4 regions of the Lysinibacillus sp. BSL11 genome follow, and region 1 is predicted to be linked to each of the others. Evidence: riboswitches for the same ligand, from Rfam matches in the RefSeq annotation. Region 1 holds a riboswitch; each other region holds the start of a gene.

Region 1 (3,789 bases):
CGCTGACGTACCAAGATGGAATTATACGCGTATTTTTAAAGATATTACGGGACAAATTCCTCTTCACTATTTAACTAACATTCGTATTGAAAAAGCTAAGCAACTATTAATGACAACAAATGATCGAGTATTTGAAATTAGCCAATCTGTCGGATTTAATAATGAGTATTATTTCAATCGTCGTTTTAAAGAACATGTCGGCATCTCTCCAGGACAATATCGAAGAAATCAAGGCAGCCATCTACGTGTATTTGCACCATTCTTAGAAGATTTCTTTGTTGCCCTTGGGATTACGCCAATTGCTCAATTCAGTCATTCAAAATGGGGAAAACAAGACTATTTAGGTCTACAGGAAGTGCCAGATATCGATGTACAAAATAGAGAAATAGATCGACTCCTTTACTATAAGCCAACTTTAATTATGCTAGATTCTGGTATAGAGCGTTGGGAATCCTTTCATCATTTAGATGAGGTAGCCCCCGTCTGCCACCTCTCACACCCCGGAGAGAATTGGCAATCTACTTTATTTAAAATTGCAGATCTAACAGGAAAAACCTCTTTGATGCAAGACGTAATCCTACAATATGAAGATAAAGTACAACAAGCAAAAGGAATTCTTAGCAAATCTGTTTATGGGCAAAGTGTGGCATTTCTCCGTATTTCAGCCATTGGCATTACTCTATACGCGGGCCCTGAATGTGGCTATACGGGCCCCATTTTATATCGTGACTTAGGTTTAATGCCACATTCACTAGTATGGAGTATTCCGCACAATCAACGTAAAGTTCAACTGACATTTGCTCAATTGTTGCAATTAGATGCTGATCATTTATTTATTACCTTTGATAAACAACATTCCATTTATGAAAATGAGGAACGTGCTATTTTAAAAACTCCTACTTGGAAAAACCTAGCTGCCGTTAAAAGCAACTGTATCTATGAAGTAGACTTTTTAACATGGATGAATTATGGCATTTTATCACATAGTAAAAAAATTGATGATGTCTTGAATGTACTTGGCTAAAAGGAAGCTTACTTTAGCTTCCTTTTTAAATGTTTAGGACAAACATTGCACTGCTAATAACACCGAAAGCCGTTTGGCTACATAAGATAAGTTATCAGTTATAGGATAGGAGGAATGACCTTGTATTACAATCCTTATCCGTATTTTGTGCATCCCTATCATTATCCAACATCGCCTATCGCTAATCATTTTGCCATTAGACCCTTTTCGCAACACCTAGCAATGCCGACCAATAATCCTTTTCCACCTGTCGATACACACAAATTAAAAGCTTCAGCATCACGGATGAAGGCGATGATGCAGCAAGCCCAATTACTTACGGATAAAATAGATAGCTCCCAACAATTCGCACATGATTTAATGAATGCTGCTCAACTTTCAAATAAAACAGAGGTTGAAAAATTAATCACATCAACAGGCATTACGGTGAAATTTGAAACAAACTATACACCAGACAGTTTTAGAATACGTCTTATTGATAATGATTGTTGTGGCGTCACCTTAAATTTGAATTGGTGAAAATTCCTAGTGAACTTGTAAACTATAAAAAACTATGCTAAAGTGTTTGTATTGTTATTTCTGAAAATTCTTATATTACTTTTCTTATCAAGAGAGACGGAGGGATTGGCCCGATGAAGTCTCAGCAACCAGCTAACAGTATGGTGCTAATTCCAATTGGCAAAATGATCAGCCTTGAAGATGAGAAGAAGAACTACCGTTGTTTCAAGCAGGAGTCCTCTTCTATTAGGGGACTCCTTTTTTATTTACCACTATTTTTTACAGAAAGCAGGGAAATCGATGTCTAATGAACTTTTGCAAGCATTGGAATTATTAAAATCGAAACAGTGGGTTGACTTAACACATACTTTCGGCCCTAATTCACCACATTTTTTTATGTTTGAGGACGCTAAATTTGAAACATTATTTTCTCATAAGGATGGTTTCTTCGCTCAACAATTCACGTTCCCTGGTCAATATGGCACACATATCGACCCACCCATTCATTTTGTGCGAGATACTCGCTACTTAGAAGAATTAGAACTAAAAGAGCTTGTTCTCCCCCTTGTTGTTATTGATAAATCACAAGAGGCTGCGAGCAACCATGATTTTACATTAAGTGTAGAAGATATTCTTAATTTTGAGGACAAGCATGGAGAAATTGAAGCAGGAACATTTGTTGCATTACGTACAGATTGGAGTAAGCGCTGGCCAGATAAAGAGGCTTTCAGTAATAAGGATGCAGATGGACATAACCATATCCCTGGCTGGGGTTTAGAAGCTTTACAGTTTTTACTAACAAAACGTAAGGTAAGCGCAATTGGTCATGAAACATTCGATACGGACTCTGCTGCTGATTTTCGTAAAAATGGCAAGCTAGAGGGCGAATATTTTGTGCTTGACCAAGACACCTATCAAATTGAGCTAATGACTAATTTAGACAAGCTACCTGCGAAAGGTGCTATCATCTTCAATATCGTACCTAAGCCAGAAAAAGCATCTGGCTTCCCTGTGCGCTCATTTGCTATTTTGCCATAACATAAAAGTCGGTATAGCGTATACCGACTTTTATGTTTGTCCATTTCTTTTTTTGAATAAAAAGTAAGCAATGAGCATCCCTACAATAAATAAAAGGATAAGATAGATACTATAATGAGTTAAATAGTATCCAACAAATCGCCATTTCTCTCCAAGCATCTTTCCTAATGATATAAATGTGAACGTCCAGATAAATGCCCCTATATAGGCAAAAAGCGCAAACTTTCTATAAGGATAATTATTAATAGCCGCAATATATGCTGTCAAATGGCGTACCCCTGGAATAAAATAGCCAATTAATAATAGGGTAGGTCCTATTTTTGTAAACATCTTTTTCGTAAAGTCAATTTTTTGCTCTGTAATATGAATTCTAGGGCCATATTTCTGCAATAACGGTAAGCCAAAACGATAACCAATATAGTAGCTTAAGGTAATGCCTCCAACCGCACCAATCATTGCACTGACCAAAGCAGGAATGTGTTCAAGACTTTCTCGGTAAACACTATAGCCTACATAAGTTAGAAACACCTCATCAGGAAGTGGCACCCCAACAATACCTCCAATTAGAATCACGATAATCCCAAAGTATCCGTAATGTTCAATTAGAGACTGCACGTGATGTGCCATAAATCATCCCACCTAAAATTTATTAAAATCTACCTGCTATATATAGTGTAACCTCAGCGCTCTAAATGACTTGAAGCTGACGTAAAGCAAAATTGATACCGCCATCCGTAGATTTCTTTGTAACAAAATTGGCAGCTCTTTTTAGAGCTTTACTACCATTTCCCATAGCAATTCCTACTCCTACATACTCCAACATATCAATATCATTATCCCCATCCCCAAAGGCAATCGCATTCTTAGGGTCAATATTAAAATGATCAAGCACCGCTTTAATAGCTATAGACTTCGAAACATCCTGCTGTAAGACATTCACTATATAAGGATGCCAACGCTGTAAAAATATATTCGAAAATTGGCTAGTATATCTTTTTTCTGCCAGCTCATCCGCATATAAACACATGAGGAAAACCTCTTCATCTACAATTTTTTTATTTATAAGTGGAAAAGCTCGTAAAGATAAAGTTTCTTGCATCGCTCTTAAAGCTACTGGACTTTGTATGCTATTCATGGATAGCTGCTCTGTAAAAAATGTTAGGCTATGCTGCTGTTCCTGTGCAAAAGCCTGTACATTGTGGACAATTTCTTTGGCAATCGGAGTTTTA
Region 2 (3,789 bases), on a different contig from region 1:
GTCCGTGCTCTTTGCAAGTGGATGAAACAACAATAAAGCGTAGAGAAAACAAAAAGACAAAGGGAACGAATAATTTGTTCCCTTTGTCTTTTATATAGACGTTACTTTAATGGGCCACCAAGTGTAGTGATGGCTTCAGAAACGTTTGAGAATTTCTTGAAGTTTTCGTTGAATAAGCCTGCAAGCTCAGCAGCTTTTGCATCGTATGCAGCTTTATCTGCCCAAGCTTCACGAGGATTTAACACTTCTGAAGGTACTCCTTCAACTGCTGTTGGAATGTGTAAACCAAACACAGCATCTTGTGTTGTTTCAACATCTGCTAATTTACCATCGATTGCTGCACGGACCATTGTACGTGTGTATGAAAGTTTCATACGGCTACCTGTGCCATATTCGCCACCAGTCCAACCAGTGTTTACTAAGTATACCTGTGCACCGTGCTCGTCAATTTTTTGACCTAACATTTCTGCGTATACTGTTGCGGGAAGCGGAAGGAAAGGAGAACCGAAGCAAGTAGAGAATACTGGTTCTGGCTCAGTCACACCACGTTCAGTTCCAGCAAGTTTAGAAGTGAACCCGCTTAGGAAGTGATACATTGCTTGTTCTTTTGTTAATTTACTGATTGGAGGTAACACGCCAAATGCATCAGCTGTTAGGAAGATGATTGTTTTTGGATGACCTGCAACAGAAGGATCAACGATATTTTCGATATATTGGATTGGATAAGCTACACGTGTATTTTCTGTTAGTGAACCATCGTCATAGTCACAAATACGAGTTTCTGGATCAACAGCTACGTTTTCTAATACAGAGCCGAAGCGGATTGCATTGTAGATTTCTGGTTCTTTTTCAGCAGAAAGGTTGATTGTTTTTGCATAGCAACCACCCTCAATGTTGAACACACCATTATCAGACCAACCGTGTTCATCGTCACCGATTAGCTTACGATCAGGATCAGCTGATAACGTCGTTTTACCAGTACCAGATAGACCGAAGAATAACGCCACATCGCCAGCTTCACCAACGTTTGCTGAGCAGTGCATTGAAAGAATACCTTGTTGTGGTAATAAGTAGTTCATGATACCAAAGATAGATTTTTTCATTTCACCAGCATATTCTGTACCACCAATTAAAATAATTTTCTTTTCAAGTGATACGATGATGAATGTTTCAGAAGCAGTACCATCAACCGCAGGATCTGCTTTAAAGTTAGGAGCTGAGATGACAGTGAAGTCAGCAACATGAGAAGCTAATTCATCTGCTGTTGGACGGATAAATAATTGATGAGCAAAAAGATTGTGCCATGCGTATTCATTAATAACTTGAATGCTTAATTGTGAATCTTTGTCAGCACCTGCAAAGCCTTTGAATACGAATAACTCGTCACGTTCTTTTAAATATTTTATTACTTTTACATATAGGTTATCGAACACTTCAGAAGAAATTGGTTGGTTTACTTTACCCCAGTCAATTTGATCTTTTGTGCTTTCTTCTTCTACCGTATATTTATCTTTAGGTGAACGACCAGTGTATTTGCCAGTTTCTGCACGAACTGCGCCATCTACTGTTAACATTGCTTCACCACGAGATGTAGCTTTTTCTGCTAATTGTGGTACTGAAAGTTGAACATTAATGTTACCGCCGTTTAATAATTCCTTCAGTTCGTTTGCAATTTCTACTGAATTCATCGATTAAATACCATCCTTTTTTATAGTATTCCCTTGATTTAGAGGGATTTTTTCTTAATTTCAAAAATAGTATAACACAATTGCTTAAATAATCTATACTAATTAAGAAATTATTTTAGAGTTTTTACCACTTTTCAATAAACTGACAAAAAATAATGTTTTTCGAGGAGAATACCATCAATCCTACTGTAATTAGGCATGAAGATTGAGCCACACATATGTTACCACAAGTAGCTAGGTATGTTGTAGGGATTAATTTGCTTCTATTTACATCATCATCCAAGTATGAAAAGTTTTTGTGTAATAAGTTCTTTCCTTTCTATACAGTAATACATAAGAAAATATTTGACAACGTTCGACCTTTTCAGTAACATGAGATTGAACGGATACTCTTATCCCGAGCTGGTGGAGGGTCAGGCCCTGTGAAACCCGGCAACCTGCATGAACTATTTCACGACATGCGTTGGTGCCAACCTGATGCAAGGGAACATCCCTTGAACGATAAGAGTGAAAGGTTACGCAGTCATTATTCCTTTCCTCATGTAAAGTAACGTGAGAAAAGGATTTTTTTATTGTTAAAAATCAATGTAAAGGTAAGTATATGTAGTTCTTTCCTTATTATAATGACGGATCTTTCGAAATCCTCGTGTTAAAAGCAGCAGTAACGGCTTGAGAGTTCAATCCTTAGGAGCGGACTTGACATGGGTAATGAGTACCGTATTCATACACAACTACTTATTGTAAGAGTATTTAGGAGGAAAACCAAATGACAAACCGTCGACTGTTTACATCAGAGAGTGTAACAGAAGGACATCCAGATAAGATTTGTGACCAAATCTCGGATGCCATTTTAGATGCTATTTTAGCAGAAGATCCAAATGCACGTGTAGCGTGTGAAACAACTGTAACAACAGGATTAGTATTAGTAGCAGGAGAAATTACAACTTCTACTTATGTAGATATTAAAGGTATTGTTCGTGACACTGTAGCTGAAATTGGCTATACACGAGGTAAATATGGCTTTGATGCTGAGAACTTAGCGGTGCTTGTGGCAATTGGTGAACAATCACCTGATATTGCTCAAGGTGTTGATCAGGCATTAGAGGCACGTGAAGGCTCTATGACAGATGCAGATATTGAAGCAATTGGTGCTGGTGACCAAGGCTTAATGTTTGGCTATGCATGTAATGAAACACCAGAGCTAATGCCATTACCAATTAGCTTGGCACACAAATTAGCACGCCGTTTAACAGAAGTACGTAAATCAGGTGAACTTGCCTATTTACGTCCTGATGGTAAAACGCAAGTAACGATAGAATATGATGACAATAATGTACCGGTTCGCGTGGATACAATTGTTATTTCAACACAGCATGATGAAGAAGCAACACTTGAACAAATTCAAGCAGATTTAAAAGAATTTGTTATTGCACCAGTTGTACCAAGTGAATTATTAGATGCTAATACGAAATACTTTATCAATCCAACTGGCCGTTTTGTAATTGGTGGACCAAAAGGTGATGCTGGATTAACAGGACGTAAAATCATTGTTGATACATACGGTGGTTATGCACGTCACGGTGGTGGTGCCTTCTCAGGTAAGGATGCAACCAAGGTAGACCGTTCAGCGGCATATGCAGCACGTTATGTAGCGAAAAATATCGTAGCAGCTGGCTTAGCAGAGCGTGCTGAAGTGCAACTCGCTTATGCGATTGGCGTTGCGCAGCCTGTTTCCATTGCTGTCGATACATTTGGCACAGGTAGAGTGAAAGAAAGCGAGATCGTTGAATGGGTACGCGAGCTATTCGATTTACGCCCAGCAGGTATCATTAAAATGCTTGATCTTCGTCGTCCCATTTATAAACAAACTGCTGCATATGGACATTTTGGTCGTACAGATTTAAATGTACCATGGGAGCAAATTGATAAAGCAGACGCGTTACGAGAAAAAGCATGTTTATAAACTATTGAACTAAAGTAATGAAGTCATTAGAAAATTATTCTAATGTATTAATAAGCAAAGGAGCAATATTGCTCCTTTTGTTTTTTTATAAAAAATACCTCGCTAGGATTCGTGAACATATTCGGTACACGAAAACGC
Region 3 (3,789 bases), on a different contig from region 1:
CTTTTGAAAGCAATTGATAACGATATTGTGCTAAAGCTTGTTGAACAAGACTAATCTCTTCTTCTGTAAAATTTGGTATTGCATACGTACGTTCCACTAATTGAAATGTACCATACTTCAAGTAAAACTCTGTCGCAGGAAGTGAGATATGGCTCACACCGTACTGTTCATATGCCTCAAATACTTCCTTAATAGTAAAGTCTTCTTCAATAAAAACATGTTCTTGAAATGCTGTATGACCAAAAACTTCCTGCCATTTTCTTTCGACTGATGTAAGAAGGTGTTGAATGGATTTATTGTTCACAAATACATGCCCTTCATTTAGCTCATATATTAGATAGGATACAATGTTTTGCGCATTATAGATGTTACCCATTTTAAAACACCCCTTTATCATCAGTTTTGGGAAGAGTAGTCACTGGCTAGGCAACTACTCTTCTATATATTCAAAAGTGGGGAGCACTTATGAAAGCATTTACCTTTTTTAAAAAGAATTTTCGTACTGTTAACTTATTTCCTAGTATATAACACGGATTTAACTAAGTCAACAATACATATAAAATTACTTGGTATTATTTTTTATAAGGTGCTGATAATTAACGGGTGCAGTAATAGGTTGATGTAGCAGCGTTTAACGCATTACCAAATGAGGCTAATCGAATGAGAAAATACGTAAACGCCACAACATTCTACCATTTGTTTTAAACTTTAAGCTTCTACTGTTTGTGCAGCTGTTGTTGCCTGTGTAATGGCCTGATCTAAATCAGCAATAATATCCTCTACTGCCTCTAAACCGATGGATAAGCGAATGAGCGACTCGGTTACACCAGCTTGAACTAATTCGTCTGCTGATAGTTGCTGATGTGTAGTGGAAGCTGGATGAATAATTAATGACTTTGCATCACCTACATTTGCTACATGTGAAAATAATCTCACGCTATCAATAAGCTTTCGCCCAGCTTCTCGTCCACCCTTGATGCCAAATGTAAGCACTGAACCGAAGCCATTTCTTAAATATTTTTTTGCTAACCCATGTGTCGGAAAATCTTCTAGGCCATTATAATTTACATACTCCACAGATGGGTGGTTTTGTAAATACTCAGCCACTGCCAACGCATTTTCATTGTGTTTAGGGATACGCAGATGAAGCGTTTCTAACCCTTGCAATAAATTAAAGGCAGCATCAGCACTTAATGTTGGACCAAAATCACGTAATAATTGTACACGTAGCTTTGTAGCAAAGGCAGCAGAAGCTGTATCAATTCCATAACGTAGACCATGGTAAGAGGCATCTGGTTCAGTAAAACCAGGGAATCGACCGCTAGTCCAATCAAATTTACCAGCGTCTACAACAACGCCCCCTAAAGTTGTGCCATGACCTCCTATCCATTTAGTTGCTGAATGAACCACAACATCTGCACCGTATTCAATAGGTGTAGAACCGTAAGGAGAAGCAAACGTGCTGTCAATAATTAATGGTAGACCATTATCATGTGCAATTTTAGCTACTGCTTCAATATCTAAAACCTTTAAGCTTGGATTACCATAAACTTCTGCAAAGACAGCTTTTGTTTTATCAGTAATCGCCGCATTGAAATTCTCTGGGTTTGTTTCATCTACAAAAATTGTTTTAATACCATAGTTTGGTAATGTGTTAGCAAATAAATTATACGTACCACCATATAAAGAACTAGCTGCTACTATCTCATCACCAGCTCCAGCTAGATTTAAAATGGAAAATGCGATAGCTGCTGCACCAGATGAAAGTGCTACTGCTGCTGTTCCACCTTCCAATAAAGCCACACGTTTTTCAAACACATCAACTGTTGGATTGGTAATTCGTGTGTAAATGTTCCCTGCTTCCTCTAAGGCAAAAAGACGTTGCGCATGAGCAGTGTCTTTAAATACGAAAGCAGTTGAGCGATAGACTGGAACTGTGCGAGAACCCGTCACTGGGTCTGGCTCTTGACCACCATGCAACAGCAATGTTTCTGGTTTAAAATTTGTCATTGTGTACCTCCAAATGGTTATTTTTTTACGATGGTACCGGAGATGAGGAGGATTTTTCTGTAGAAAACAAAAACCCTCTTCAGCTAAGAAGAGGGTTGCGGTTGCAAGTTTTCCTCCCCTTATCTGCCAGATCCAAGTAAGAATCTGTAGGAATTAGCACCTTAGTAAGCTCATTGCTTACTGGTTGCCGGGCATCATAGGGCCTATCCCTCCGCCGCTCTTGATAAGAGTATGAGATTCAATTTCCATCGTTGTTACACAGTATAAACATAGAGTTTTTTTCTGTCAACATGTAAATTTTATTTTTTCCGAAACTTCTGTCTGCTCTTATACGTAATATGAACGCATACACTATTTTAGAAAAAATTTTGAGAGGAGTATTTTTATGGTAAAGGCCGTGATCATTTTTCTTATGATTGGCTATTTAATAGGCTGTATTCACGGCTCTAAAGTGGCTCAATTTTTATCGGGGGTTGATTTAAAAAAGGCTGGGCACGGTAATGCTGGTGCCTCTAATGCTACTCTTTCCCTTGGCTGGAAATATGGCGTTTTAGTTGCCCTCATCGATATAGGCAAAGGTGTTGTGGCTATTATAGGTGCGCATTTTTATCTAGCGGACGCCATTCATTTAACAGAAGAACAAATTTGGCTGCTTACTTATATAATGGCTGCTGGGGTTATTTTAGGTCATAATTTCCCATTCTACATGGGCTTCAACGGCGGGAAAGGAACGGCCTCCATCATTGGTATTTTACTTGCTGTTGATTGGAAGATTGGTTTATTTGCACTTATTTTATTTGTTATTTTATCCTTTGCAACAAATTATTTAATTGTTGGTGTTCTAGAATTTTATCTCGTATTTTGTACAGCAACTTATTTATGGATTCCTGGCATTGGCCCAACCATTATAGCTCTTCTTCTTTTTGGCATAGCCATTATCCTGCACCTTGAAAATATTAAACGATTAGTCATTGGCACAGAGCCTAAAGTAACTTCTGCCTTTAAGAAAAAGAAATAATATTTTTTGGATATTTTTGTATTCTTTGTGACCATGTATTTTCTCTTTATCTACTCATATTGCTGTAAAAAACACAATTTTCACATAGATTTTTTTCTACAATAAAATCGACATATTCTTATCTTAATAAAACATTATACAGGCCGATGTTATGGATAATGATCGTCATTTTTATCGTAGAAAGGATGAGAAAATATGTCTTCCCCAAAGCAAGCAGCTACAAAATTTAATTTAAAGCCACTGTGGATTGGCTTGGCATTCGCGTTACTAATCATTATTACCTTTTTACCTAATAATGGTGATTTACCTATAGCTGGGCAACGAGCTTTAGCCATTTTAGCTTTTGCAGTCATCCTTTGGGTTACAGAGGCCGTTTCATATCCTGTGAGCTCGGCCATGATCATTGCACTAGTAACTGTTTTACTAGGACTCGCTCCGTCAATGGAGGATCCAACTACAGAGCTAGGAACAGCTAGCGCATTAAAATTATCTTTAAGCGGCTTTAGTAATTCTGCCGTTGCTTTAGTAGCAGCAGCTCTTTTTCTAGCGGCAGCAATGCAAATTACTAATCTACATAAACGACTTGCTCTTTGGATTCTTTCATTGGTAGGAACGAAAACAAAAGCTATCGTATTTGGCGCTATTTTAGTCTCTATCGTCCTCGCATTTTTTGTACCTTCTGCTACAGCACGTGCTGGCGCAGTAGTACCGATATTGCTTGGAATGGTGGCAGCTTTTGGTTTACCACGTGATAGTCGGCT
Region 4 (3,789 bases), on a different contig from region 1:
TTTATCAACGTGAATATCAGGTAGAACTAAATCCAGATACAGAGGTAGCGATTCTCGGTGGAACAAAAATTGGTCTAGTTGAGCTACCTTTAGCAGTGTTAAACCCTGGTGACACGATGCTCTTACCAGACCCTGGCTATCCAGATTACCTATCAGGTGTCGTACTAGGAGATGTCAATTTTGAAGTGATGCCACTTTTTGCCGAAAACGATTTCTTACCTGATTATGATGCATTACCTGATGAAGTGAAAGAAAAGGCAAAGCTTCTTTACTTAAATTACCCGAACAACCCTACAGGAGGTACAGCATCACTTGCGTTTTTTGAAGAGACTGTTCGCTTTGCGAAGGAACACAATATTATCGTATCACATGATTTTGCTTATGGGGCAATAGGATTTGACGGTAATAAACCAGTTAGCTTCCTTCAAGCAAAGGGTGCAAAAGAAGTAGGAGTTGAAATGTATACATTATCGAAAACCTATAATATGGCTGGCTGGCGTATAGGCTTCGCTGTAGGGAATGCCGAGATTATCGCTGCTATTAATCTTATTCAGGATCATCTGTTTTGTAGTCAATTCCCTGCCATTCAACAAGCCGCAGCAGTAGCACTGACAGCTTCCCAACAATGTGCGGATGAACTACGAGCTACTTATGAGCGTCGCCGCAATGTACTCATTGAAGAAGCTCGACGAATTGGCTGGCATGTTACGGCTCCAAAAGGCTCCTTCTTCGCATGGCTTCCTGTACCACTAGGCTATACAAGTGAACAGTTTGCTGATCTTTTGCTCGAAAAAGCTGATATCGCTGTAGCAGCAGGTAATGGCTTCGGTCAATATGGTGAAGGCTATGTACGCGTAGGGTTGCTAGTTAGTGAGGAGCGCTTACGTGAAGCAATCCATAGAATCGAGCAATTACAATTGTTTAATAGATAATGATGAAGGCGTATCCTGTAGCTATCCCTAGCTACAGGATCATTAATATTTTTCAATTTTCCTTGGTTGCCCTAAATCATTTTCTAATGGATAAAATTGAGCATGACCTGTTTCATCATCCCATTTTCGAATATGTTGAATGCCTTGTACCTCTGCCAACACGATGTCAACAGTAATAACAGGGTTTCCCCCTTTTATTAAATGCCCACCCGATACAACACCCCATTGATCGCTCATAGAGCCATGGAAATGTGTCTCATATCCCCCATCTCGTTTACACACCACACCTGAACCTTGAATAAATTCTAATGGTCCCTCTTTTTCCATCACATCACTAAAACGAACTTGAATTTGAGCTGTTGCATCTGGCACTAAATAAACAAAGCTACTTTTTTGAAAGCTGCCAATACAGCTTACAATTGTGGCTGACTCTATATTATTCTCTTCGCAAAGCGCTTCAATCCCTTCAATGATATCTGTTCCCGTTAGAAAACGAGCACTAATAACCTTACCAAATGAACCTATACCATAATTAACTCTTACAGACATTGTTATCCCTCTTTTGCGTCGAAATATTATAATTATATAAAAAATTTAAAAATTATTTATTGACTTACTATACCCTATAAATTATATTAGTTCTATCGGAATTACAAAAAAATATTATAAATCTCTTATCAAGAGTAGCTGAGGGACTGGCCCTATGAAGCTCGGCAACCTCCTTTTTTAAAGGAAGGTGCTAAATCCTGCAAACGAACTTCGTTTGATAGATAAGAGAGGACATCTTTTCATGAGCCTCTCTTAATTTGTAAGAGAGTTTTTTTATTTTCAAAAAACCGATAAAAACAATCTTGGAGGTATTTTCATGAAAAAGAAAAATAAATTTTTAGTAGGTTTAGCAAGTCTAACATTAGTAGCAGCTTTAGCAGGCTGTGGCTCTAAAGAAGATAGTAAAAGCCAAGCTGAAGGAATTGATGAAAAGAAAATCGTTGTAGGCGTCACTTCTGGTCCACACGAACAAATTGCAGAAGTAGCCGCTAAAGTAGCAAAAGAAAACGGGCTAGAAGTAGAGCTAAAATCATTTTCTGACTATGTTTTACCTAATACATCCTTAGCTGAAGGTGATCTTGATGCGAACAGCTATCAACACGAGCCTTTCCTGGATACATTTAATAAAGATCATGATACAGATTTAGTACCAGTGGGCAAAACGATTTTAAATCCAATGGGTATCTACTCTGAAAAATATAAATCCTTTGATGACATTCCTGACGGTGCAACGTTTGGCTTACCAAATGACCCAACGAATGGAGCGCGTGCCCTCTTTGTTTTACAGGAAGCTGGCTATATTCAGTTAAAAGATGGCGCAGACTTAACAGCCTCGATTCGTGATGTAGAAGAAAACAAAAAGAATTTAAAATTCATTGAATTAGAGGCAGCTCAAATTCCTAAACAACTTAGTGAAGTAGACGTAGCAGCTATTAATACAAACTTTGCATTAGAAGCTGGTATTAACCCTAAAGATGACTCTATTTTATTGGAATCTACTGATTCTCCATACGTGAACTATATTGTTGTACGTGCTGAAAATGAAAATGATCCAACAATTAAAAAATTCGTTGAGGCTTACCAATCTGATGAAGTACGTCAATTCATCGAAGAAGAATTCAAAGGTTCAGTAATCCCTAGTTGGTAATACATTCAGGAAGCTTCTATAAAGCCGAAGAATCTGTCGAAATTCCTCTATAGGAAAACGAGCAGATTCTTGCTTTTTAGAAGGTGGAGAAAGGAGCAAACAGTCGCATGATTCAATTACAAAATATCTCAAAAGAATTCAAGTCGAAAAAAGGCATCATAAAAGCTGTGGATGGCATCAATCTTCACGTAAAAAAGGGACAAATTCATGGTGTAATCGGCTATAGTGGTGCTGGTAAAAGTACACTCATTCGTTGCGTTAATCTACTCGAACGTCCTACAGCAGGAAAAGTAGTGATAGACAATGTAGACATTACGACCCTTTCTCTTCAAGAATTACGTCAAACACGCCAAAAAATCGGGATGATCTTCCAGCACTTTAATCTATTAAAAACAGCAACAGTTTACAATAATATTGCAGTTCCCTTAAAGCTTCTAGGCTATAAAGAGGCAGAAGTAAAAAAACGAGTAGCTAAGTATGCTGAAATTGTCGGTTTAACAGATAAACTAGATAGTTACCCAAATCAACTTTCAGGTGGTCAAAAACAGCGTGTGGCTATTGCACGTGCCTTAGCACAGGAACCAGAGATTTTACTTAGTGACGAAGCAACAAGTGCACTTGATCCTGAGACAACGGAAGCCATTCTTGAATTGTTGTTAAAAATTAATCGTGAATTAGGCATTACGATTCTGCTCATCACACATGAAATGAATGTAATTCAAAAAATTTGTGATGAGGTTTCTGTTCTAGAATCAGGGAAAGTTGTGGAATTTGGCACAGCGATTGAACTTTTTGCGAAACCGAAGCACCCTACAACGCGAAAGTTTTTAAATACAATTTCACAACGTAATTTATCCCCCTCTCTTATTGAGCAATTAAATGTTTCAGGAAGTGTAATCCGTTTAACATTCCTTGGTGAAAGTACTGGTAAGCCATTATTAGCAGAAGTCACTAAGGTATACGATGTGCAACCAAATATTTTAACAGCTAATATTATTGAATTAAAAAACGGTATTGTCGGCAATATTGTGGTGCATTTACATGGCGAAACGCAGATTGTCCAAAAGGCGTTAACGTATTTTTCAGAAAATGGCGTGGCAGTGGAAGAATTAGGAGGTGCGTTCAATGAGTAGTATCCAAAGTTTCTTTACAGATTGGTCA

The links. A riboswitch is a leader RNA that binds a small molecule or an ion and turns the genes downstream of it on or off. The one in region 1 is predicted to bind S-adenosylmethionine.
Region 2: it holds a riboswitch for S-adenosylmethionine, as region 1 does, so the genes downstream of both, metK (methionine adenosyltransferase) here and RCJ95_RS07185 (cyclase family protein) in region 1, are expected to answer to the same signal.
Region 3: it holds a riboswitch for S-adenosylmethionine, as region 1 does, so the genes downstream of both, RCJ95_RS20315 (O-acetylhomoserine aminocarboxypropyltransferase/cysteine synthase family protein) here and RCJ95_RS07185 (cyclase family protein) in region 1, are expected to answer to the same signal.
Region 4: it holds a riboswitch for S-adenosylmethionine, as region 1 does, so the genes downstream of both, RCJ95_RS06005 (MetQ/NlpA family ABC transporter substrate-binding protein) here and RCJ95_RS07185 (cyclase family protein) in region 1, are expected to answer to the same signal.

What each region holds. Positions count from the first base shown of each region.
Region 1 is NZ_JAVGCX010000005.1:66,926-70,714, reverse strand. Features, by position in the region: gene RCJ95_RS07195 (helix-turn-helix domain-containing protein) at 1-1,024, shown strand, start outside; gene RCJ95_RS07190 (hypothetical protein) at 1,145-1,543, shown strand; SAM riboswitch class I at 1,625-1,730, shown strand; gene RCJ95_RS07185 (cyclase family protein) at 1,823-2,560, shown strand; gene RCJ95_RS07180 (DedA family protein) at 2,591-3,187, opposite strand; gene RCJ95_RS07175 (Cof-type HAD-IIB family hydrolase) at 3,249-3,789, opposite strand, start outside.
Region 2 is NZ_JAVGCX010000010.1:174,136-177,924, reverse strand. Features, by position in the region: gene RCJ95_RS13950 (alpha/beta hydrolase family protein) at 1-36, shown strand, start outside; gene pckA (phosphoenolpyruvate carboxykinase (ATP)) at 102-1,688, opposite strand; SAM riboswitch class I at 2,078-2,196, shown strand; gene metK (methionine adenosyltransferase) at 2,455-3,651, shown strand.
Region 3 is NZ_JAVGCX010000020.1:1,628-5,416, forward strand. Features, by position in the region: gene RCJ95_RS20310 (hypothetical protein) at 1-376, opposite strand, end outside; gene RCJ95_RS20315 (O-acetylhomoserine aminocarboxypropyltransferase/cysteine synthase family protein) at 709-2,010, opposite strand; SAM riboswitch class I at 2,127-2,240, opposite strand; gene RCJ95_RS20320 (glycerol-3-phosphate acyltransferase) at 2,396-3,028, shown strand; gene RCJ95_RS20325 (SLC13 family permease) at 3,224-3,789, shown strand, end outside.
Region 4 is NZ_JAVGCX010000004.1:78,943-82,731, reverse strand. Features, by position in the region: gene RCJ95_RS06015 (pyridoxal phosphate-dependent aminotransferase) at 1-932, shown strand, start outside; gene RCJ95_RS06010 (PPC domain-containing DNA-binding protein) at 975-1,481, opposite strand; SAM riboswitch class I at 1,604-1,709, shown strand; gene RCJ95_RS06005 (MetQ/NlpA family ABC transporter substrate-binding protein) at 1,798-2,628, shown strand; gene RCJ95_RS06000 (methionine ABC transporter ATP-binding protein) at 2,736-3,761, shown strand; gene RCJ95_RS05995 (methionine ABC transporter permease) at 3,754-3,789, shown strand, end outside.